DNA from 4 places in the Bacillus sp. FJAT-27231 genome. Region 1 is predicted to be linked to each of the others. Evidence: riboswitches for the same ligand, from Rfam matches in the RefSeq annotation. Region 1 holds a riboswitch; each other region holds the start of a gene.
The links. A riboswitch is a leader RNA that binds a small molecule or an ion and turns the genes downstream of it on or off. The one in region 1 is predicted to bind S-adenosylmethionine.
Positions count from the first base shown of each region.

Region 2: linked by a shared signal. The riboswitch ahead of AC623_RS05080 (methionine biosynthesis PLP-dependent protein) and the one ahead of AC623_RS02265 (2-hydroxy-3-keto-5-methylthiopentenyl-1-phosphate phosphatase) in region 1 are both predicted to bind S-adenosylmethionine.
Region 3: linked by a shared signal. The riboswitch ahead of metK (methionine adenosyltransferase) and the one ahead of AC623_RS02265 (2-hydroxy-3-keto-5-methylthiopentenyl-1-phosphate phosphatase) in region 1 are both predicted to bind S-adenosylmethionine.
Region 4: linked by a shared signal. The riboswitch ahead of AC623_RS15850 (methionine ABC transporter ATP-binding protein) and the one ahead of AC623_RS02265 (2-hydroxy-3-keto-5-methylthiopentenyl-1-phosphate phosphatase) in region 1 are both predicted to bind S-adenosylmethionine.

Region 1 covers NZ_LFZU01000001.1:478,482-484,126, reverse strand. The annotation lists gene AC623_RS02275 (2,3-diketo-5-methylthiopentyl-1-phosphate enolase) at 44-1,240, opposite strand; gene AC623_RS02270 (1,2-dihydroxy-3-keto-5-methylthiopentene dioxygenase) at 1,292-1,804, opposite strand; gene AC623_RS02265 (2-hydroxy-3-keto-5-methylthiopentenyl-1-phosphate phosphatase) at 1,872-2,534, opposite strand; SAM riboswitch class I at 2,626-2,730, opposite strand; gene AC623_RS02260 (molybdopterin-containing oxidoreductase family protein) at 3,010-5,067, shown strand; gene AC623_RS02255 (methyl-accepting chemotaxis protein) at 5,351-5,645, opposite strand, start outside.
Region 2 covers NZ_LFZU01000001.1:1,068,124-1,073,768, forward strand. The annotation lists gene AC623_RS05060 (NAD(P)-dependent malic enzyme) at 1-817, opposite strand, end outside; gene AC623_RS05065 (ABC transporter ATP-binding protein) at 1,044-1,829, shown strand; gene AC623_RS05070 (ABC transporter permease) at 1,813-2,571, shown strand; gene AC623_RS05075 (aliphatic sulfonate ABC transporter substrate-binding protein) at 2,598-3,599, shown strand; SAM riboswitch class I at 3,669-3,772, shown strand; gene AC623_RS05080 (methionine biosynthesis PLP-dependent protein) at 3,842-4,948, shown strand; gene metC (cystathionine beta-lyase) at 4,954-5,645, shown strand, end outside.
Region 3 covers NZ_LFZU01000001.1:3,181,023-3,186,667, forward strand. The annotation lists gene AC623_RS15225 (LLM class flavin-dependent oxidoreductase) at 1-274, opposite strand, end outside; gene AC623_RS15230 (tetraprenyl-beta-curcumene synthase family protein) at 307-1,401, opposite strand; gene AC623_RS15235 (alpha/beta hydrolase) at 1,411-2,220, opposite strand; gene AC623_RS15240 (gamma carbonic anhydrase) at 2,356-2,883, shown strand; gene metK (methionine adenosyltransferase) at 2,911-4,110, opposite strand; SAM riboswitch class I at 4,258-4,423, opposite strand; gene pckA (phosphoenolpyruvate carboxykinase (ATP)) at 4,662-5,645, shown strand, end outside.
Region 4 covers NZ_LFZU01000001.1:3,285,492-3,291,136, reverse strand. The annotation lists gene mgtE (magnesium transporter) at 1-936, opposite strand, end outside; gene AC623_RS15875 (arsenate reductase family protein) at 1,153-1,509, shown strand; gene gcvH (glycine cleavage system protein GcvH) at 1,593-1,976, shown strand; gene AC623_RS15865 (toprim domain-containing protein) at 2,082-2,432, shown strand; gene AC623_RS15860 (thioredoxin family protein) at 2,434-2,736, shown strand; gene AC623_RS15855 (hypothetical protein) at 2,900-3,241, shown strand; SAM riboswitch class I at 3,324-3,439, shown strand; gene AC623_RS15850 (methionine ABC transporter ATP-binding protein) at 3,523-4,548, shown strand; gene AC623_RS15845 (methionine ABC transporter permease) at 4,541-5,209, shown strand; gene AC623_RS15840 (MetQ/NlpA family ABC transporter substrate-binding protein) at 5,230-5,645, shown strand, end outside.

The DNA of each region.
Region 1 (5,645 bases):
GCTAAAAATTAAAAAAACGAAACCGCTTATGGCTTGGATCACTTTATGAAGTCGTGACAATTCCCCATTGGTCAATGGCACGCTTTAAAGGTTCTGACGTTTTAGCTGCTTCCGTTAAGGAAACATTATTTATACTCGCATCAATCGCAGCTCGGAAAGCTTGGGCACCGCTGATTGGTCCATCTGGATGTCCAAAGACTCCTCCTCCTGCGTTGATGACCAAGCTCTCGCTGCCAAAATCTTTTAACAACTGCGGCACCATTCCTGGATGAATCCCAGCAGAAGGCACAGAGAAAGTTTGTTCAAAACGATTTTCTTCCGTAAGCGCCTGCCCAATCGCTAATGCATCAGACGATGGGATCGCTACATTCCCGTATGGACTTGGGAATAAGGAGAAATCTCCACCGGTTAGACGCGTTAGCTTTCCAACAAGCAAGGAATACGAGTAGCCACCGCCAGGCTGTCCAGCTAGAACGCCTGATAAAGCAGAATGTGCCATAATAGGCAAAGAAATATTGTCATTTTCACGCAACGCTTGCAATGTGTCCAATCCATAAGCATGCACATTAAACAATAAAGCATTCGCTCCTAGTTCTTGCGCCCGCTCTGCTTTCTCCTGAAGTTCATTTGATCTCCCCGACAGATTCACTGCATATAAAGCTCGCTGGCCTGTATGTTCATAATGACGGTTAATGATTTCTCTAGCTGTTGTGATTCTCTTTTCAAAAGGCGTTAACTCATTCTCAAAAAGAATTTCATCGTCTTTAATCAGATCAATGCCTCCTGCCAGCAGGTCTTCTAATTGAGAAGAGAAAAAAGACAAATCTCTGCCTATCACTCCTTTGAAAATAGCCATCAACAAGGGACGATCGTATAGATTTAATTTCTCCCTGACCCCCTTCACCCCAAAGCGCGGTCCAGGGAATTGGCGGAGAAGCTCATCATCAAATGTTAGATCAACTAACTCATGGCCTTCAAAAAAAGAAAGCTTTCCATATACGGTTGTCAAAATAGCGGGAAGATCGGCTGAAAAATTAGCGGATGGATAATGGATTTTTACTGTGTCCTTTTCCTCTCCTTTTTCTACTGACACAACTTCCCCTTTATTTTTCTGTAATTGCTGACGCTCCAAATGTGGAATATCTGTCCAAGAACCGACTGTCAGGCCTAAAGCATATTGTTCTGCCTTTTTTTCTTGATCGGGATGCGACGGGAACAGATAAGTAGCTGTTACACCCATAAAATGCCCTCCTCTGTCATTCTGTAACTTCATTCATTCCAAAACTCTCTTTTAGTAAACTGGCACCCAGCCTTCTTCTGTTACGAAAATACGGACAGCAACTACTTTACGGTCATCAGATAATGTAAAGTAATGGCGGACACTTTCAGGAACCGAAATAAGATCTCCAGGATTTAAATGAACCTCAAAGAATCGGCCGTCCTTTCCTTGGATAACAAAAACGCCGTGTCCGCTTGCAATAAATCGGACTTCATCATCTGTATGATGATGCTCACGCTGGAAGTTTTTCAATAACTCTTCCAAGTTTGGAGTGTGATCTGCTAAGGAAATCACGTCCCAAGCTTTATATCCGCGTCTCTCGGCAATATCTTTAATTTCCGTTTCAAAAGCAGCTAAAATCTCTTGCTTTTCTTCATCATTCAACACATACTTTTCTTGCAAATGAGCGGGTAATTTAGAAATATCCCAATGCTCGTAAATGACATCTTGCTTGTCCAAAAAGGCAATCACTTCTTCTTGATTGTCGATCACTTCATTTGTTCCTTGAATTTTAATAGTTGTCATCATAATTCCCCCTTCATTATTCCTAACATTCCGAATTTATTCACTGCTATATAGAAAGTATAACTGCTTATTTAAGATTTAAGTTTTCTAAAATATTGATACAATCATAAAATGTTTCAAAGGGCTGAAAAGGAATAGAAAGCTCTTCGCACTTTTCCGCCAAGTAATCTCTTGCAATCACTGAATCTGCAATCTTCGCTGCCTGAAAGTCAGTCACAGAATCACCGATTACAATAGTATAGTGATCAGCATTCGCTGTATTACGAATGATAGCCGGCTTGCAACAGCCACAATTTTGATTCGGACATTCCTGATCACACTCATGCGGCCAGCGAATATGAATATGCTCTCCACTGAAATCTGCTTCATTGCAATATAACCCTGTAATTTCACTAAATGGTTCAAGCATTGGCTTTACAAAAAAATCAATGCCTCCGCTGACGATATAAAGAGGAATGCCTTGTTTTTTTGTATACTGTACAAATTCGCCAAACCCTTCTCTGATTTCTGCTGTCTCTAAAACAAAGTCAATGATCTCTTGTCGAAGAGAAGATGGAAGAAGGGCAAACATATTCCCGACGCCTTCCTGAATACTGATAGATTGAGATAGCACACCATCTTTCCACTTCTCCCACTCAGGAGGAGCAAACCGTTTCATAATACTAATGATGTTGTCTTTCTTCGTCACCGTACCATCAAAGTCACAAAATATAACCGGTTTCTTCAAGATGCCCTCACTTCTTTCTTTTTACTCTATAATCCCATTCCGTAAATAAACACAAAAAACCTCTCCAATAAGAAGAGGTTTTGGTAAACACAACTTCTTATCTTTCAGCATGAACTGCTGTAAGAATTAGCACCGTGCTAAAAGTAAGCCGGTTGCCGGGCTTCATAGGGCTCATCCCTCCGCCTGCTCTTGATAAGAGTTTATTTATTATTTTTTATATTCATATAACTTCACTAGGATTATGACACGTTCTCGAAGGGGTGTCAATCATTTTTTAATAAGAGAAGGCTTGAATCTTTTGCGGCAAGCAGATTCTTTGCAGTACCACTAGTGCTTGGGAGACTGCTAAACTCAACTACTGAAGACTATAACCGATTTTATACATAACCTCAGCCTAAATATTTTTCTGAACGTTCTAAATGTTCCGTTACTATGATATAATCAGAAAAGCAATCTATATGATCGGAGGATACTAAATATGCAATCCTATATCAAGATAGAAAATGGTGTAGTCCCCTCAGTCTGTTCGCTTGATTGTCCGGACCAATGCGGATTGCTCGTACATAAAAAAGATGGAAAAATCACCAAAATTGAAGGCGATCCCGAACATCCCATAACGAAAGGTGCTATTTGCAACAAAGTAAGAAATATGGGTGAACGCATTTATGACGATAAAAGAATAAAAACACCTCTAAAACGAATCGGACAAAAAGGAGAAGGCAGGTTTGTTCCTATTAGCTGGCAGGAGGCGATTGAAACGATTGCCACTCGTTGGAAAAAGCTGATTCATGAGGAAGGAGCCGAGTCCATTCTCCCCTACAGTTTTTATGGAAATATGGGAAAACTCAGTGCGGAAGGAATGGACCGCCGTTTCTTTTATCGGCTCGGTTCTAGCCAGCTTGACCGTACGATCTGTAATATTGCAGGCTCAGTAGGGTTTAGTTACACAATGGGTGGAAGCTATGGAACCGATCCGGAAGAAATGAAAGAAACAAAGCTATTCGTCATTTGGGGCATCAATGCTGTTAGCACAAACATGCATCAAATGATGATTGCACAAAAAGCGCGTAAAAATGGAGCAAAAATCATTGTCATTGACGTGCATAAAAACCAGACAGGACGGATGGCAGATTGGTTCATCCCTGTTCTTCCTGGAACAGATGGCGCCCTTGCACTAGGCATCATGCACATTCTCTATAAGGAAAACCTAGTTAACCGCTCATTTTTACAAGAATACACAGTTGGATACGAAGAGCTTGAAAAGCATGTAGGAGCCTATGATCCACAGACTGTTTCTACGATTACCGGTGTTCCAGCAGAAGATATTTATACGTTAGCGCGGATGTACGGAACGGTTTCTCCATCTATGATCCGGATTGGAAACGGCCTCCAGCACCATGATAACGGCGGGATGATTGTGCGGACGATTGCTTGTCTGCCTGCTTTAACAGGACAATGGCTGCTAAGAGGCGGAGGCGCCGTTAAGTCTAGCTCTGGTTATCTAACATATAATCGAAAAGCGCTACAGCGGCCAGACCTTCTCAAGCAGCCAACACGGGTCATTAATATGAATTTGCTGGGGAAAGCCCTGCTCGAGTTGGAAAAGCCGATTCGTTCACTCTTTATTTACAACACGAATCCGGCAGTGGTGGCGCCAGAGGCCAATAAAGTACGGGATGGATTAGCGCGGGAAGACTTGTTCACGGTCGTTCATGATCTCTTTTTAACCGAAACAGCCATGTTTGCTGACATTGTTTTACCGGCAACCTCTGCTTTTGAAAACACAGACTTTTATACTTCTTCCTGGCACAATTACCTTCATTTGCATGAACCGGTCATCGCGCCTTATGGAGAAAGCAAATCGAATCCCGATGTATTCCGGTTGTTAGCAGAAGCGTTGGGGTTTGACGAACAAGAGTTTAAAGATACGGATGAACAATTAATTGAACAAGCGTTAAGTCATGTATCTAACCCTTACTTCCCTGTTGTGACGTATGAAGAACTTAGAAATAAGCGATTCGTAAAAGCAAAAGATATAGATCAGCGACTGAAAAACTTACCAACACCGAGCGGTAAAATCGAATTATACTCTAAAAAAATGGAAGCAGACGGCCATCCGGCTCTTCCTACGCATAAGCCGTTAGTGCAGGAATCCGATCTTCCTTTTCTCTTTGTACCGGCACCAAATCATAACTTCTTGAACTCTACGTTTTCTAATAACGAGAAACATATAAAGCTTGAAAAAACGCCTAAGTTGTTTATGAATCAACAGAATGCAGATCGTTTAGGAATCGAAGACGGCACAGTTGTCCGTGTGTGGAATCACCGTGGAGAATGTGAGTTAACCGTTTCTACAGGTGACCAAGTTTTACCTGGCGTTGTCGTAAGCCAAGGTCTCTGGTCAGATGCTCTCGGTAAGAAACATCTCGTCAATGCTTTGACCCCTGATCGAGTAGCTGATATGGGCGGGGGAGCTGTATTTTTCTCAGGCCGGGTAAACGTCGAAGCAGCAAATAAAGAGAAAACTGTTCAATAACATTTTTCTCTTGCTGTTTTATAAAGGCGTATTTTTGGTCATTTGCGGACTATTTGCCGCATTTGTATCGATTCCATTCCCTCGGTGGCACTGGCCCGCTATATTTTTTGCATTGCTCGTGTCTATTCTCATGTATGTGCAGGAGGGCTCATAGGCAGTCTATGTTTTATCACTCTATACCATTTTATTAAAAAAGCGATTGAAGAAAAACTGATTCTATATTACATAGTCTTTAACACTTAAAGCGGGCAGCTTTTCTGCTGCCCGCTTGTACTTGTCTTGTTTAAACTTTAAACTGACCGACTAACCCATTCATCTCTTCTGCTAATGCTGCGAGCTGTTTCGAGCTGGCTGCGACTTCTTCCATCGTGGCGCTGGACTGTTGGGCAGAAGCCGCTGTTTCTTCTACCCCTGCAGCTGACTCTTCTGCAACCGAAGCGATTTCTTCAACGGAGCCATTCATTTCCTGCGCACTTGCTGCTATATCTGACAAGTTAGCAGAGACCGTTTGAATGTTGCTCACCATCTCTGTTACGGCAGAACTAATTTTATTAAGCATTTCGCCAGTCGTTTTGATT
Region 2 (5,645 bases), 590 kb from region 1:
TCATGTCAGGAGTTAATACTCCTGGGGCGGAAACACCGATAAAGACATCACTGTTTTTCACTACTTCCTCTAAAGTACCCTCTTTCCGGTCAGGATTCGTAAAGGCGGCTACGTCTTCTTTGATTGGATTCATTCCGTACGGGCGTCCTTTATAAATAGCTCCTTTCGTATCACACATGATGATTTCTTTTACCCCGAAATTGTTTAACAGCTTGGTAATAGCAATCCCAGCTGCGCCTGCTCCATTAATAACCACTTTAATCTCATTAAAAGACTTGTTAATGAGTTTAAGTGAATTAATCAAGCCAGCGAGTGTTACAATGGCCGTACCGTGCTGATCGTCATGAAACACAGGAATGTTCAACTCTTCTTTCAAGCGCTGTTCAATGAAAAAGCAGTTAGGTGCTTTTATATCTTCAAGGTTAATTCCGCCAAAAGATGAGGTGAGCAGCTTCACTGTCTTAATGAACTCTTCAGGGTCGCGCGTGTCAAGGCACAGAGGAAAGGCATCCACACCAGCAAAGTTTTTTAGAAGTATGGCTTTTCCTTCCATAACTGGCAAAGAAGCATCTGCTCCGATATCTCCAAGCCCCAATACAGAAGTACCGTCAGAAATTACAGCTACAGTGTTCGCTTTCATTGTGTAATCGTAAATTGTTTCGCTGTTAGTTTGAATGGCAAGACAGGGCTCAGCGACTCCAGGGGAATAAACGAGGCTCAAATCCTTTAAATTTTTAACGTTTAATTTAGCCTTCGTTTCCAGCTTTCCCTGATGGCTTCGATGAATTTCTAGTGCTTCTTCTTTTAAATTTCTCATAATCTCCTCTTCTCCTTAATTAATAAGCCGTGATGTTTTTCAGTTCGTTTCAAGAAGTAATGTGTTTTATTCTATAACATCCCGAAAGGATAATCAACGGAAAAATCAGAAAATTTAATTAAATGTAAAAAATTTTTAGTAAACAATTGACTTTCTATGCATACAGTATATAATACAAATAAATCCGATTAGATAAATATGATTAATTTAAAAAGACGGTGATCTTATGTTCTTACACATAGATGGTATTAATAAGCAGTTTGTTAATAATAAAGTAGTTAATGATGTACTGGTTGATGTAAACACTACGATAAATGAAGGGGAGTTCGTCTCCATACTTGGTCCTTCAGGCTGTGGGAAGTCAACGTTGTTATCGATGGTAGCGGGCTTAAGTGAAGCGACTTCCGGTGAAATTAAGCTCGAAGGGAAACCAATTAAAAAGCCGGGGAAAGACCGGGGGATGGTGTTTCAGCAAGCCGCCTTATTCCCGTGGCTGAACGTAGAAGAAAATGTCATGTTTCCTCTAAAAAAGGAAATGAGCAAAAAAGAGGCGAAAGAAACGGCGCGTAAATTTTTACAAATGGTGCAGCTTTCTCATTACGCCGGCCATTATCCTCATGAGCTGTCAGGAGGAATGCAGCAGCGTGTAGCTATTGCCAGAGCGCTGGCTATGAACCCAAAAGTACTGTTAATGGATGAACCATTTGGTGCATTAGATGAGCAGACACGGGCGCGCATGCATGCAGAGCTTGAAAAAATTTGGATTGAGACACGAAAAACGATTTTGTTTGTTACTCACAGCATCTCGGAGTCTATTAAGTTATCAGACCGAATCATCGTCATGGGTACACAGCCAGGAACAATCATTGCGGATATTCCAGTAGATATCCCAAGACCAAGAAGGTTTGATCAAAAAGAAGTGATCCAGCTTGAAAAGAAAATTAGCTTGCTATTAAAAAATGAAATTGACAAAGTAGTAAAAGAGGAACTAGCCTATGCAGCGAATCATTAAACAACTTGTTTTCTTTATCGTTTTATTAATTGCTTGGGAAGGAATCGTGCGGGCAGGCGGCTGGACGCCGGATGTCATGCCAAAGCCGACAGATGTTTGGCAGGCACTCGTTCGCGGATTTGAAGACAAAACATTAATTTATGACTTAATAGCAAGCTTTGAGCGTCTATTTGTCGGGTTGCTTATTTCTCTCGTATTGGGAATTGGCATCGGCATTTTATTAGCTAAATCAAAAACCGCCGATGAAACACTTGGTTCACTTATTTTGGCTCTCCAAAGCGTACCGAGCATCGTATGGCTGCCGCTTGCTATTATGTGGTTTGGCTTAAATGAAAAATCAGTTATTTTCATTGTCGTTCTTGGCGGTACACTTGTGATGACGATCAATATGCGAATGGGCATTAAGAGTGTAGCTCCGCTTTATATTCGGGCGGCGCAGACAATGGGATCACGGGGAATTGACTTGTTCATGAGAGTGATCTTCCCAGCGTCTATTCCTTATGCTGTCACTGGAATAAGGCTTGCCTGGGCATTTGCGTGGCGGGCGTTGATGGCTGCTGAAATTTTAAGTACAGGGCCAGGACTAGGCTATACGTTAAAGTATGCCTCTGACTTCGGGGACATGAGCCTCGTGATTGCTGTCATGATTTTAATTGGCGTCATTGGAAGCATCGTCGATTATGCATTCTTCCAAAGAGTGGAGAAAAATGTTATGCGGCGCTGGGGACTTGAAACAAATTAATATTTTTAGTTAATGGGGGAAACAACATGAAGAAGAAGCTTGGCTATGTTGGCTTCATTATGCTTTTGCTAGTTGGTGTATTAGCCGGCTGCAACTCGGCAGAAGAGGGAAAATCAGAAGGCAAAAAGAAAGTGGTCATCGGTTATTTTCCAAACCTTGACCATGTACCGGCTATGATCGCCAGAGAAAAAGGGTACTACGAAGAAGCGCTTGGCAAAGACGTGGATGTTGAATATAAATCTTTTCCAGATGGCGGAGCCTTTATGGTGGCATTGAAAACAGGAGACGTTCAGGCGGGGCTTGTTGGGCCTGGTCCGGTTATGAATAACTTTACGAATGGAGCCGACGTGAAAATTGTGGCCGGCAGCTCTTCAGGCGGTACGGTTATCGTTGCTCGTAAAGGCAGCGGCATTAATTCAGTTAAAGACTTTGCCGGTAAAACATTTATCACTCCTGGTGTGGGTTGTACACATGACGTGCAAATGGAAACATTTATAAAAGATTTTGGGCTTGAATCAAATCGTATTGGCGGCAGCTTAAAGCACACGACTGGAAAGCCAGCTCAATATGCCGGTTTATTTGAATCTGGTAAAGTCGATCTTGCGGCTGTTCCTGAACCTTGGGGCTCTTTGCTCGTGAAAGAAGAAGGAGCAAAAATTATTGTAGATAGCGACGAAATTTCTTTTGGTACAACACTGCCTAACTCTGTACTTGTGACAAGCGGCAAATTAATTAAAGAGGATCCAGAGCTTGTGCAGCACATTGTAGATGCTCATAAAAAAGCAATCGATTTTATTAACAGCAATCCTGAAGAGGCGAAGAAGCTAACGATTGCAGCGATTAAAAAGGATACGAAGCAAGAACTGGCAAAAGACGTTGTCGATAGTGCATGGGAAAGAATTACGTACACAGCAGATGTGAATGAAAAAGTTGTGCAAGAGTTTGCTAACTCTTCTTATGACTTGAAATTCTTGAAAGAGCAGCCTGATTTCGATGCATTGATCGATAAACAATTTGCGAAAAAATAAAATATTAGAAAAACTCTTGTCATTTCGATCTTTTTACTGTACATTTAAAAAAAGTCAAAATTTTATAAGTTCTTATCAAGAGAAGCGGAGGGACTGGCCCGATGATGCTTCAGCAACCGGCTGCGTAAAGTCAAGGTGCTAATTCCAGCGGGATCCATCCCGAAAGATGAGAGGAAGATATTAAAAAGCCTTCTTCTTAAGAAGGCTTTTTATTTTTAGGCATACATAAAGGAGAGAAGAACATGTCACATACACACATCGATACAGTGCTAGCACAAATTGGAAATCGCAGTGAAACAGCAACAGGAACAGTCAATGCACCCGTTTACTTTTCAACAGCTTACCGTCATGAGGGAATTGGACGTTCAACGGGTTATGATTATATCCGCACAGGAAATCCAACACGGCAAATTGTAGAGCAAGCCATTGCAGATTTGGAAGGCGGCGATGCTGGGTTTGCTTTTTCATCGGGGATGGCGGCGATCCAAACTCTGCTGGCATTGGCTGAACCAGGGGATGAGTGGCTTGTTTCCGCCGATTTATATGGCGGGACGTATCGCTTATTTGAGAAAGGGTGGAAAAAGTTTGGACTGTCATTTGTCTATGACAGCTTTCAAGATATCAACGAAGTGAAGAAGAAAATAACAGAAAAGACAAAAGTCATCTTTCTTGAAACACCTACTAATCCGCTCATGCAGGAGGTAGAGATCGAGTTGGTGGCAGGATTAGCGAAAGAGCATGGGCTGCTGCTCATTGTGGATAATACGTTTTACACGCCATATTTGCAGCGTCCGTTAACGCAAGGAGCTGACATTGTCATCCACAGTGCGACGAAATATTTAGGCGGGCACAATGATGTGCTGGCCGGCTTGATTGCAGTGAAAGGAGAAAAGCTGGCCTTGTCGGTAGGAGAAATGCAGAATGCTATTGGAGCCGTTTTAGCACCGCTTGATTCCTGGCTGTTAATCCGCGGTATGAAAACACTGAGCCTGCGTATGAAGCAGCACGAGCAGAACGCAAAACAAGTCTCAGAATTTCTGCGATGTTGTCCGGAGGTGACAGATGTTCTCTATCCGGGACGAGGAGGAATGCTATCATTCCGCTTAGAGTCGGAAGTGTGGGTGGATGACTTTTTAAGAAGCTTGAATCTAATTACGTTTGCTGAAAGCCTCGGTGGAGTAGAGAGCTTTATTACGTATCCAGCGACACAGACACACATGGATGTCCCGGAAGAGATGCGGATTCAAAACGGTGTCTGTAACCGGCTGCTTCGTTTTTCAGTAGGAATTGAACATGCAGAGGATTTAATTGCTGATTTAACACAAGCGTTTAACAAAATGAAGGGGTGAAGATAATGAGTGAGCAGTATTCTTTTCAAACGAAACTATTACACAACAGCCATAAATTTGATGAAGGAACGGGAGCAGTTAGTGTACCCATTCAGCATGCTTCTACCTTTCACCAAAAGGATTTCGATCGGTTCGGCAGCTATGATTACAGCCGTTCTGGGAACCCGACAAGAGAAGCACTAGAAACAGCGATCGCTGAGCTAGAGGGCGGCACGCGCGGATTTGCTTTTTCATCAGGCATGGCAGCGATTTCTACTGCTTTCCTTCTGCTTTCTAAAGGAGATCATATATTGATTACGGAGGATGTGTATGGCGGTACGTATCGCATGGTCACAACTGTACTCAATCGTTTTGGGATTGACCATACATTTGTGGATATGACCAATTTACATGAAGTCGCCTCCAATATAAAAGAAAACACAAAATTAATTTACATGGAAACACCGTCTAACCCTTTGTTAAAAGTGACGGACATCAAAGGAATTGTTAAATTGGCAAAAGCAAACAACTGTCTGACATTTGTCGATAATACATTTTTGACACCAGCTTTACAGCGTCCGCTTGATCTTGGTGTTGATCTTGTTCTGCACAGTGCTACGAAGTTTTTATCCGGTCACAGTGATGTACTAGCTGGACTTGCTGTCACAAAGGATAAAGAGCTTGGCGACCGCTTGTACGCTCTGCAAAATTCATTCGG
Region 3 (5,645 bases), 2.7 Mb from region 1:
AATTTTCAGCTACCTTGTAAGAACTGTAGTGAGGCAGCATCACTCCGCCTGAGCCAATCCGGATAGTTTCGGTCTTCGCTGCTAAATAGGCCATCAGTACTTCCGGAGAAGATCCGGCAAGGGTGGAAGCATCGTGATGCTCTGACACCCAGAAACGCTCATACCCCAGCTTTTCGGCGTGGCTAGCTAGTTTGACCGTTTCTGCTAATGCTTCTTCCGCTGTTATTCCTTCTGAAATTGGTGATTGGTCTAATATGCTTAACTTCAATCCCACTGTAGACCGCCTCCATTCTCATTCACTGTCTTCTAATGAACCCTATGCTTTCCAAACCAGTGCGGAAACCACTGTTGCATCCGCCTGTATGTACGTCCATTTAGATAGAAAAATCGAGAGGCTGCTCCGCCTCTGCGAATTATTTTTTTAGAGATTTCTTGAATACCTTTATACTCATTGGCCTTTGAATCTGATAAATACATGCCAAGTAGCCCCCGATTGACCAGCCGGTGAAATTTCGCATGCTTTATTCCATTTACCCGTTCGTCCGCCTGCTCTATAAAATAAATGAACCGCTGGAACAATTGCTCCTCATTTTGATAATAAAAACAAAAGTTTAAATCGCCGCCTTCTTGATCCTCTTGCTGATCAATAAAATAATCCAGCAAAATATGAAGCCCTTGAATATAAGGGAAGTAGCTTTCTTTTATTTGCTGTGCCTCTTTAGACGTTAACGGTTCATCTAAGCTATATGCTACTAAACAGAAGATGGCAAGTGTTGAACCCGCACAGGCGGAAAATTCGTACCATTCCATCTGCGGCCAATCGCGTTGATTCTCTTTGAACCATTTGATTAAGCGCTCTTCTCTCTCTTCCTTTTTTACGTGCTTGTGTATTTGTAAATCACAGTAATAGCGACATAATTCTTTGAGAAAAGGAGAAATGATTTCATAGCCCATCATTTCAGCGAGCACGGACTGGCACGTCTTGACTAGTTCGACTAAATAGCCGCCGTCATTTTGATCTAAGCGATAGCGATAATAATGGCGCAGCGGCGCCCCTGGTGACAAAGCATCTTCCATCGCTTCATGAAGAGCCGCAAAATCAGCTGGATCAAGCGACGTACTGCGATCACAAAGATTATCAAGATAATCACTAATCGTCTGATAGGCAACAATGAAGCGAATAGCTTCTGTAAAGTTTTTCCCCGACAATAATGCCAGCACAGCCCCTCCCTCGCAATGAAATGTTTTATGAGTAATACTGGAGAGAGCCTGGCGGCGCAATTCTTCATTTGGAATCTCTTTCGCTTTTGCTTTCCAATAACATAGCTGTTCATGAACAATCGGAAAGACCCTTTTATACATGCTATGCATTAAGTGCAACGGTGTCATCGGGACTGGCATTTTGTCACCTCATTCCTCAATCACGTACCCTAATAAACGCAGTCTATTTTCTACAAATCCCTTAGCATAGTGAAAGACTTCTTCCCGTTCCGGTTCATTAAATATTTCATGATAAAGACCCGGCCACTCCTTATAGTGCATCTCTGATAAATCAAGACGATGAAACCACTTTCTCACACTTTTTTTATCAACGATTAAGTCATGTCCTGCTTGCATAACGAGAAGCGGAACATCTGGCACTGCCCCTGTCTTTAAGTCGGCTGTCTTCATCGCCTGAAGCAGTTCACGGTACCAGCGAACGGACACTTTGTTCACATACAGCATGTCCTCTTTATCAGCTTGTCTAACCTCTTCATTTCTTGTCGCCATTTCGACTGTCAATCCAGAAGAAAACTTTACTGAAGGAGAGAGTGAATTTAGCCCATGCGATAGAATGTCGACAATCTTTGGCGGGGTGTGAATCATCCCAAGACAAGGGGAAGATAAGATAACCCCTGCCGTTTCTACTTCCATTTCCTGAAGCAGCCGGATGGCAATTAGCCCTCCCATACTATGTCCTAATAAGAATAAAGGCAAATCAAACTGGTAGGCTGCCTGTACCCAGTCTTTTACTTCCTCGATATATTCATTAAAAGATGAAATGTGTCCTCTTTGTGCTCTCGATGTCATACCTTGGCCAGGCAAATCGCCCATTACCACATGAAAGCCGTTTCTGCGCCACATTTCAATCAGCCAGCCATAACGGCCATGATGCTCCATCGCTCCATGAATCATAACGATGACACCTTTCGGCTGTTGTTTTGTTTCCCATTTCCACATCACGCATCTTCCTCCGGCTTTTTATAGTCCTATACTTTTTACCTTCTATTATACAAATCAAATCGTTTTAGTTAAAATAATAAGCAAATTGATCCTGCTTATCTTTGGCGGGACAAATAAAGGAAGGGGAGAAAGATGATTTATCCTTATAACAATAAAACACCGAAAATTGCTGATTCCGCTTATATAGCGGATTACGTAACCATTACCGGCGACGTGACAATCGGCGAAGAAACCAATGTTTGGTTTAATACCTCTATTCGAGGAGACGTAGCTCCCACTGTGATTGGGAAAAAAGTCAGCATTCAGGATAATTCCGTGCTTCACCAAAGCCCAAACAATCCTCTCATCATTGAAGATGAAGTCACGATTGGCCATCAGGTAATCCTGCACAGCTGTAAAATTAGAAAAAATGCTCTTATTGGGATGGGATCCATTATTCTTGACAATGCTGAAATCGGTGAAGGTGCCTTTATTGGAGCTGGCAGTCTCGTTCCACAAGGCAAGGTCATTCCGCCTCACTCTGTCGCATTCGGACGGCCAGCAAAAGTCATTCGTCCAGTGAACGAGGAAGACCGAAAAGACATGGAACGCATTGTAAGAGAATATGTAGAAAAAGGACAATATTATAAAAGTATACAGAAAAAGCCTGAAGACTATTAAAAAGTCTCCAGGCTTTTTGATTTTTCATTAGTTTGCTGCTTGTTCTTTTAAGAGGTCAGCTTTATCTGTTCTTTCCCATGGAAGATCGACATCTGTACGGCCAAAATGTCCGTAAGCTGCTGTTTGCTTGTAAATCGGACGGCGAAGTCCAAGCATATTAATGATACCAGCTGGACGAAGATCAAAGTTGCTGCGAACAAGTTCCACAAGCTGCTCCTCAGAAACCGTTCCAGTACCGAATGTATCAATGGCAATCGATACAGGCTGTGCTACACCAATCGCATAAGCGAGCTGCACTTCACATTTATCAGCCAGGCCAGCAGCAACAATATTTTTCGCTACATAACGAGCGGCATAAGCTGCTGAACGGTCTACTTTTGTTGGATCTTTACCGGAGAATGCTCCACCGCCATGGCGTGCATATCCGCCGTATGTATCCACAATGATTTTTCGGCCAGTTAAACCAGCATCCCCTTGAGGTCCGCCAATAACGAAACGGCCCGTTGGATTAATAAAGAATTTTGTATTCTCATCAATTAATTCAGCTGGGACAACTGGATTAATCACTTGCTCACGCAAATCGCTTTGAATTTGTTCAAGCGTTACTTCCGGATGATGCTGCGTTGAAATAACGATAGTGTCAATTCTTACTGGCTTATCGTTCTCATCGTATTCAACGGTTACTTGTGTTTTACCATCTGGACGCAAATAATTTAGCGTTTCTTCTTTTCTTACTTTTGTCAGCTGGCGGGACAATTTATGAGCAAGTGAAATCGGCAGCGGCATTAATTCTTTTGTTTCATTACAAGCAAAGCCAAACATTAAGCCTTGGTCGCCTGCGCCAATCGCTTCGATTTCTTCATCACTCATTTGGCCTTCACGAGCTTCAAGAGCAACGTCTACCCCTGCTGCAATGTCAGGAGACTGCTCATCAATAGATGTCAGCACACCACAAGTGTCTGCATCAAATCCATATTTTGCACGTGTGTAGCCAATTTCTCTTACTGTTTCACGAACGATTTTATTAATGTCCACGTAAGAAGATGTTGTAATTTCCCCTGCTACGAGTACAAGCCCAGTTGTAACAGATGTTTCTGCCGCTACGCGTGCATTTGGATCTTTTGACAAGATTTCATCCAGGATGGCATCAGAAATCTGATCACAAATTTTGTCCGGATGCCCTTCAGTAACTGACTCTGAAGTAAAGAGACGACGATTTTTAGTCATGAAACTTCCTCCTTAAAAATGATCAACGAAACTGCCGATCGTTAATGGTACGGTACTCATTTTCCCTAAGTTTATCCTTTTAAAAATAAAAAAACCCCTCCTGAAATAAAGAGAGGAAAGGTTGGTCTTGTCAACATAGGCCTTTCACTCTTATCGCTCAAGGTTTTGCCCTTGCTGCAGGTTAGCACCTTTGTCTTGAAAATAATCTTATAATGATATAAGTGCTGGTCAGTCTCTGTTATGACTGCCGCCTATAATCAAGCAGGTTGCCGGGCTTCATTGGGCCTGTCCCTCCGCCAGCTCAGGATAAGAGTATCCGTTCAAGGTTACATCATACGTAATCCCTCTGGCAATGTCAACAGATTTAGTGTAAAATCTCTTTGTTTTTTCCGGTTTCTTTTCATAAAGAAGGGAACAATTTGTTAATAAAAAGTCACAAAAAAAAATAAATGAATAGTATAGACTATTAAATGTAATGTGTTATACTATTTTTGAGTAAACGATTAAGATGCCAATTCATTTAAATTCAGATAAAGGATGGTTATTTATTTATGAAAACTGCTAGTGTTTCAAACGAAATTTTGGAACTTTTAAAAGGTGCTAACGTAACAATGCAGCCATCTGTGCCGCTGCTCGTAGAAAAAGTACTTAATCGCAAAGAAGGCGTTCTAACTGCTTCTGGAGCAGTAAGTGCTGAAACGGGAAAGTATACAGGGCGTTCTCCTAAAGACAAGTTTATCGTTGAAGAACCATCAACAAAAGATAAAATTGATTGGGGTCCCGTGAACGAACCGATTTCTTCAGAAGTATTTGATCAATTATACACGAAAGTGATCAACTATTTAAAGGAGCAAGAAGAACTATTCGTATTCAAAGGATTTGCAGGGGCTGATCCAGCTCACCGTCTTCCAATCCAAGTGATCAATGAATACGCATGGCATAACTTATTTGCTCATCAGCTTTTCATTCGTCCGACTGAAGAAGAATTAAAAGATCATCAAGCAGGCTTTACAATCGTATCTGCGCCGAACTTCAAAGCAGATCCTGCAGTAGATGGCACAAAATCAGAAGCATTCGTTATCATTTCTTTTGAGCGCCGCATTGTGTTGATCGGCGGAACGGAATATGCAGGAGAAATGAAAAAATCAATCTTCTCTGTAATGAACTATCTACTTCCAGAAAACGACATCTTATCTATGCACTGCTCAGCAAACGTTGGCTATGAAGGTGACGTAGCATTGTTCTTCGGTCTTTCAGGTACAGGTAAGACAACGTTAAGTGCTGATCCAAATCGCCGCTTAATCGGTGATGACGAGCATGGCTGGTCTGCGAGCGGCGTGTTCAATATTGAAGGCGGCTGCTACGCTAAAACAATCGGACTTTCTCGTGAAAAAGAACCACAAATTTTTGATGCGATCCGTTTCGGTTCGGTCCTTGAGAATGTGGTACTTGATGAACAATCCCGCATTCCAGATTACAATGATAACAGCTTGACAGAAAATACTCGTGCTGCTTATCCATTACAAGCAATTGAT
Region 4 (5,645 bases), 2.8 Mb from region 1:
GGCCACTACTTTTTCAAGGGTGTCTTCAAATCTAGCGATAATACTTCCGGACACAAGCCCAATAAAAAGAAGAGCAATCAGCCAAGGAAGCCGCCGTTTGGCAGCGGTGACAGGCTTTGTGTCAAAATCGATTTCTTTATTTACAGCGGACAATTTACCGATATCTTCATTTGCCTCTTGAATGACGATTTGCATCATATCGTCAAACGTAATCACTCCCAGCAGCCTTTCTTGATCGTCTAATACAGGAATGGCAGTAAAATCATAGCGTTTGAGCAACTTATTAATTTCCGCTCTTTTGGCCGTATAAGGAACTGAAATAATTTGCTTTAGCATAATGTCCTTCACTAAGTCATCTGGCTGGGCGATAACAAGATCTCGATAAGAGACGGTACCAGCAAGCCGGTTATTTTTGTCCAGCACATAAATGATAAATAATATTTCAGAATACATGGCATGGACTCTTGCTTTTTCGACCGCAGCCGCCACCGTATCTTCAAGCTGCACAGACAAGTATCGATTGGTCATCATACTGCCAGCTGTATCCCGCTCATAGCTCATCATTTGCTTTAAGTATTGAGCTTCAGTATCATTAATTTCTGATAAAAAGCGATCCAGATCCGCTTTAGGAAAATGGCGTAAAAGAGAAGAAAGAATGTCTGTGTCTAAAAGAGCAAGTACTTTATTAGCTCTGGCAGGCCCAATCTTTCCGAGCAATTCCAGCTGTTTTAGTTGGTTGAACTTTGGGAGCATGCTGGCAATAGAGGCTTCATTCAGGTGCTCAAGCATGGAAGCTCGGTGTTTTTCGGGAAGGTTCTGGAAAATGGAAGCTAAGTCATAGGGCTTCTTAGTCGTAAACATCTCGTTGATTTTGTCATATTTTTCTTCTTTTAGCTTTTCAATAACGAACAGTGCATCCTCCTGTATTTTTTTCATGATTAACACCTCCGTCATCAAGCCTATTCCCTAGAAAGGAATGCAAAAACCATTTATGGATGATTTTACATACCGGTTCCTTGTTTAAATGAGAAAAAGGTCTTTGTCTTTTATTGAAAAAGAAGGTATATTTTAATAAAAGAGGCAGGGAATTTGAAGATCATGTCGAAAAGATGTTAATGGCAGATGCTGTGCAAATAGGAGGCTGATGAAGAAATGACATTAACATTTTACTGGTATCCGAAGTGCGGGACATGCCGTAAAGCAAAGAAATGGCTGGAAGAGCATAATATCGATGCTCAAGAGATACATATCGTGGAGCAGCCGCCTTCAAAGGAAAAGCTGGAAGAACTATATAAGAAAAGCGGTCTTGAATTAAAGAAATTTTTTAATACGAGCGGACAGAAATACAGAGAGCTTGGGTTAAAAGACAAAGTAAGCACGGCTTCTGATGAAGAATTATTAGAACTGCTTGCTTCCGACGGCATGCTGATTAAGCGGCCGCTCACAACGGATGACGAGAAGGTTACCGTTGGTTTTAAAGAAGAAGAATTTAAAAAACAATGGTTGTAAAGGATGCGTAAAGCTTATTTTCTTGCTTTATGCCTTTATAATAAGTAAAGTTTTAATTGAAATTAGGTAATGGAGGGATTTGGATGAGTACACCAAAAGAATTGCGTTATTCAGAAGAGCATGAATGGGTAAAAACAGAAGGGGAAAAAGTTCGTATTGGTATTACACACTTTGCGCAATCAGAACTTGGCGATATCGTATTCGTTGAGCTTCCATCTGTAGGCGATGAAGTAACAGCTGATGAGCCATTCGGCAGCGTTGAATCTGTAAAGACAGTTTCAGAGCTGTATGCTCCTGTCAGTGGAAAAGTCGTTGAGGTCAATGAAGACCTTGATGATAATCCAGAATTCGTGAATGAATCACCATATGAAAAAGCGTGGATGATCGTTGTCGAATTATCTGATGCTTCTCAGCTTGACAACTTAATGACAGCTGAGCAATATGACGAAATGACACAAGAAGACTAATAACCAAAGAACACTTCCTTAACTGGAAGTGTTCTTTTGCAATTTCTTAATAAATAAAGGACAATAATGTTGCGAGGCAGATATTCAGACGGTGGAGGGATGTTCATGCGTATGGAGAAAACTATCATTGTAGAAGGCGCTTCCGATCGGAAGAAAATAAAGGAAATTGTGAATGAGCCAGTAGATATCATTTGCACGAATGGAACCATTGGCCTAAGCCGGCTGGATGAACTGATTGAAAGCTTATACGGACAAGACGTATATATTCTCGTTGACGCCGATCAAGCAGGAGAAAAACTCCGTAAGCAATTTATTCGTGAATTGCCTGAAGCGCGACATCTGTACATCGATCGTGTCTATAAAGAAGTTGCTACTGCTCCTTACCGTCACCTGGCATCTGTGTTGCTCGGCGCCAATATTGATGTGCATGGAGAGTTTTTACAAAAGGATGGATGACATGCAGAGGGAACAAGACATAAATGAAATGATCAAGTCGAAGCGCTTAGCAGCTGTTTACGCCTATACACCGCTGTGTGGAACGTGTCAGCTAGCTGGAAAAATGGTAGACGTTGCAGAAAAAGTAGTACCTCCATTTACATGGGTTCGTTTTGACGTCAATTATCATGAAGGCTTTGCTATTCAATACGCCATTGAAAGCGTCCCGTGCCTGCTTATTTTTAAAGAAGGGGAATTAATGGAGAAGATTTATGCTTTTCAGTCGGTTCCTCATCTATATGAAAAGCTGAACCACTATACTTGATCAACTAAATAGCATATAAAAATCTGAGTTGCTTTCTAGATGAAAGCAGCTCTTTTTTGACGAAATATGCGATGGGAGCGGCATACTTTGTCGAGCGATTCATAAAGGATATTTCCTTTTCTGTTTGAAGTTTATAGATAAAGTGAACAGAGGGGGAAATAACATGAAAGAGAACTTGCTGGCTATGCAGGCTGCTTGTCGAGATAGAACGCATATTTGGCCGCTGCTTCCGCTTCAACCCGTGCATGTGCTTTTAGAGGGAGAAGGCGAGAGTTGGCTGCTTGTGATTAGTGATCAGGGGGTGCAACTGTCAAATAGGCACACAGATCATTGGCACTTACGGTTAAGAGGCGGAGTAGAACCTCTTTTAGAAGGGCGGGGACAGCTGCGTCTTTATGAGCGAATGGGAGCGGTGGAAGTGGCAGGATTTTATCGTGTAAAGCTTTGGTTTGAATCATTTCTCTGGCTTTGCCGTCCTTATTATGAAACATCTGGAACAGCGTAAAAACATTTTTCTACAGATGATTGACAATTTTCGAGAAATAATGATAAAATCAAATCCATTGAGAAGGACATATTATATACGACTCTTATCAAGAGAGGTGGAGGGACGTGCCCGATGAAGCCCGGCAACCGTCAACGGTGAAATGCTTGTTGAAAAGGTGCCAATTCACACAAAGCTTCGTGCTTTGGAAGATGAGAGAAAGGAACTGTTAAAGCACACCTTTCTGCTCATTTTGCAGAAAGGTTTTTATTTTTTCTGGTGGAATGGAGGAAAACCGCCGCATGATTTCAATAGAGAATGTAAAGAAAATCTTTTCCACAAGAAATGGGAAAGTGACGGCAGTAGATGATATTAACTTAGCGATAGATAAAGGCGAGATTTTTGGCGTAATTGGGTATAGCGGTGCTGGAAAAAGTACGCTGATCCGAATGCTGAACGGATTGGAAACACCCTCTTCCGGTTCAGTGGTTGTAGGTGGACGTGAAATCTCAAAAATCCGAGGAGGAGAACTGCGCCAGGCACGCCAGGAGATTGGCATGATTTTTCAGCATTTTAATCTTCTTTGGTCAAGAACTGTGCGAGAGAACATCGCCTTTCCATTAGAGATTTCCGGAGTGCCTAAAGCAGAGCGGTTAAAGAAAGTAGATGAGCTGATTAAATTGGTTGGTCTTGAAGGCAGAGAGGATTCCTATCCTTCTCAGTTAAGCGGCGGCCAGAAGCAGCGTGTCGGTATCGCTCGGGCATTGGCGAATGATCCGAAGGTCCTTTTATGTGACGAAGCGACATCAGCGCTTGATCCGCAAACGACAGATGCGATTTTAGACTTGCTTGTTGATATTAATAAGCGGCTTGGGTTAACGATCGTCTTGATTACGCATGAAATGCACGTCATCCGCAAGATATGCCATCGGGTTGCTGTAATGGAAGCGGGGCGTGTCGTCGAAATGGGTCCAGTATTGAATGTTTTCAAATCACCGGAGCAGCCGATTACGCAACGATTTGTCCAGCAAGTAACGGACCTTGAAGAATCAAAAGAAACAATCGATCACTTGCTTGAGCAGTTCCCCGAAGGAAAAGTAGTCAAGCTCACTTTTATCGGAGAAAGCGCAGAGCAGCCGATTATTACTAATTTAATACGTCAATTCAACATAGCGGTAAACATCGTTCAAGGAAAAGTATCTCAAACGCAAAATGGTGCCTATGGCTCACTATTTGTTCATTTAACAGGAGACCAGGCAGAAGTGGAACGAGCGGTGGCTTACCTCGAAAAGCAGGAAGTCAGCTCGGAGGTGATTAGTCATGCTTGAACAATGGCTCCCTAATGTAGATTGGGAAAAGATGTGGGAAGCGACCACTGAAACGCTCTATATGACGAGTATATCCGTACTCGCTACGTTTATCCTTGGTATATTGCTTGGCCTGCTGTTGTTTTTAACAGCTAAGGGAAACATTTGGCAGAACAAGGCGGTTTATGGCATCGTTTCAGCTTTCGTCAATATTTTCCGTTCGATTCCTTTCATTATATTAATTGTTTTATTAATTCCTTTTACAAAGGCTTTAGTCGGAACGATGATTGGCGAAAATGCTGCCTTGCCAGCTCTTATTATTGGCGCTGCCCCTTTTTACGCGCGGATGGTAGAAATCGGTCTGCGGGAAATTGATAAAGGCGTCATTGAAGCAGCAAGAGCAATGGGAGCAAAAACGAGCACCATCATCTTCAAGGTGCTGCTTCCAGAATCGATGCCGGCACTTGTTTCTGGTATTACTGTTACAGCTATTGCTCTAGTTGGATATACAGCAATGGCTGGAGTAATCGGCGCTGGCGGTCTTGGAAATCTTGCTTATCTTGATGGTTTCCAGCGCAGCCGCAATGATGTAACACTTGTTGCTACGATTGTTATTTTAATTATTGTGTTTGTAGTCCAATTAATTGGTGATTTAATCACTAATAAATTAGATAAAAGATAAATTTACAAGGGGGAAGAAAAATGAAAAAGTGGTTAATTGGGTTATTAACAGCGCTTGCTGTGTTTGCCCTGGCTGCTTGTGGCGGGGGCTCAGACGATAAGAAAGACGAGAAAGCAAAAGAAGGCAGTAAAGAAGATAAAGAAATCATCGTTGGCGCTTCTAATGTGCCGCACGCTGTCATTTTAGAAGAAGCTAAGCCGCTGCTTGAGAAGAAAGGCTACACGTTAAAGGTTGAAACGTTCCAAGATTATATCTTGCCAAATAAGTCATTAGAAGAGGGAGACCTGGATGCAAACTACTTCCAGCATATTCCTTACCTTGAGTCTCAAAAGAAAGAGCATGGCTATGATTTCGTAAACGCTGGCGGTATTCATATTGAGCCAATTGGTGTTTATTCTAAAAAATATAAAAGCCTAGAGGAACTTCCAAAAGGTGC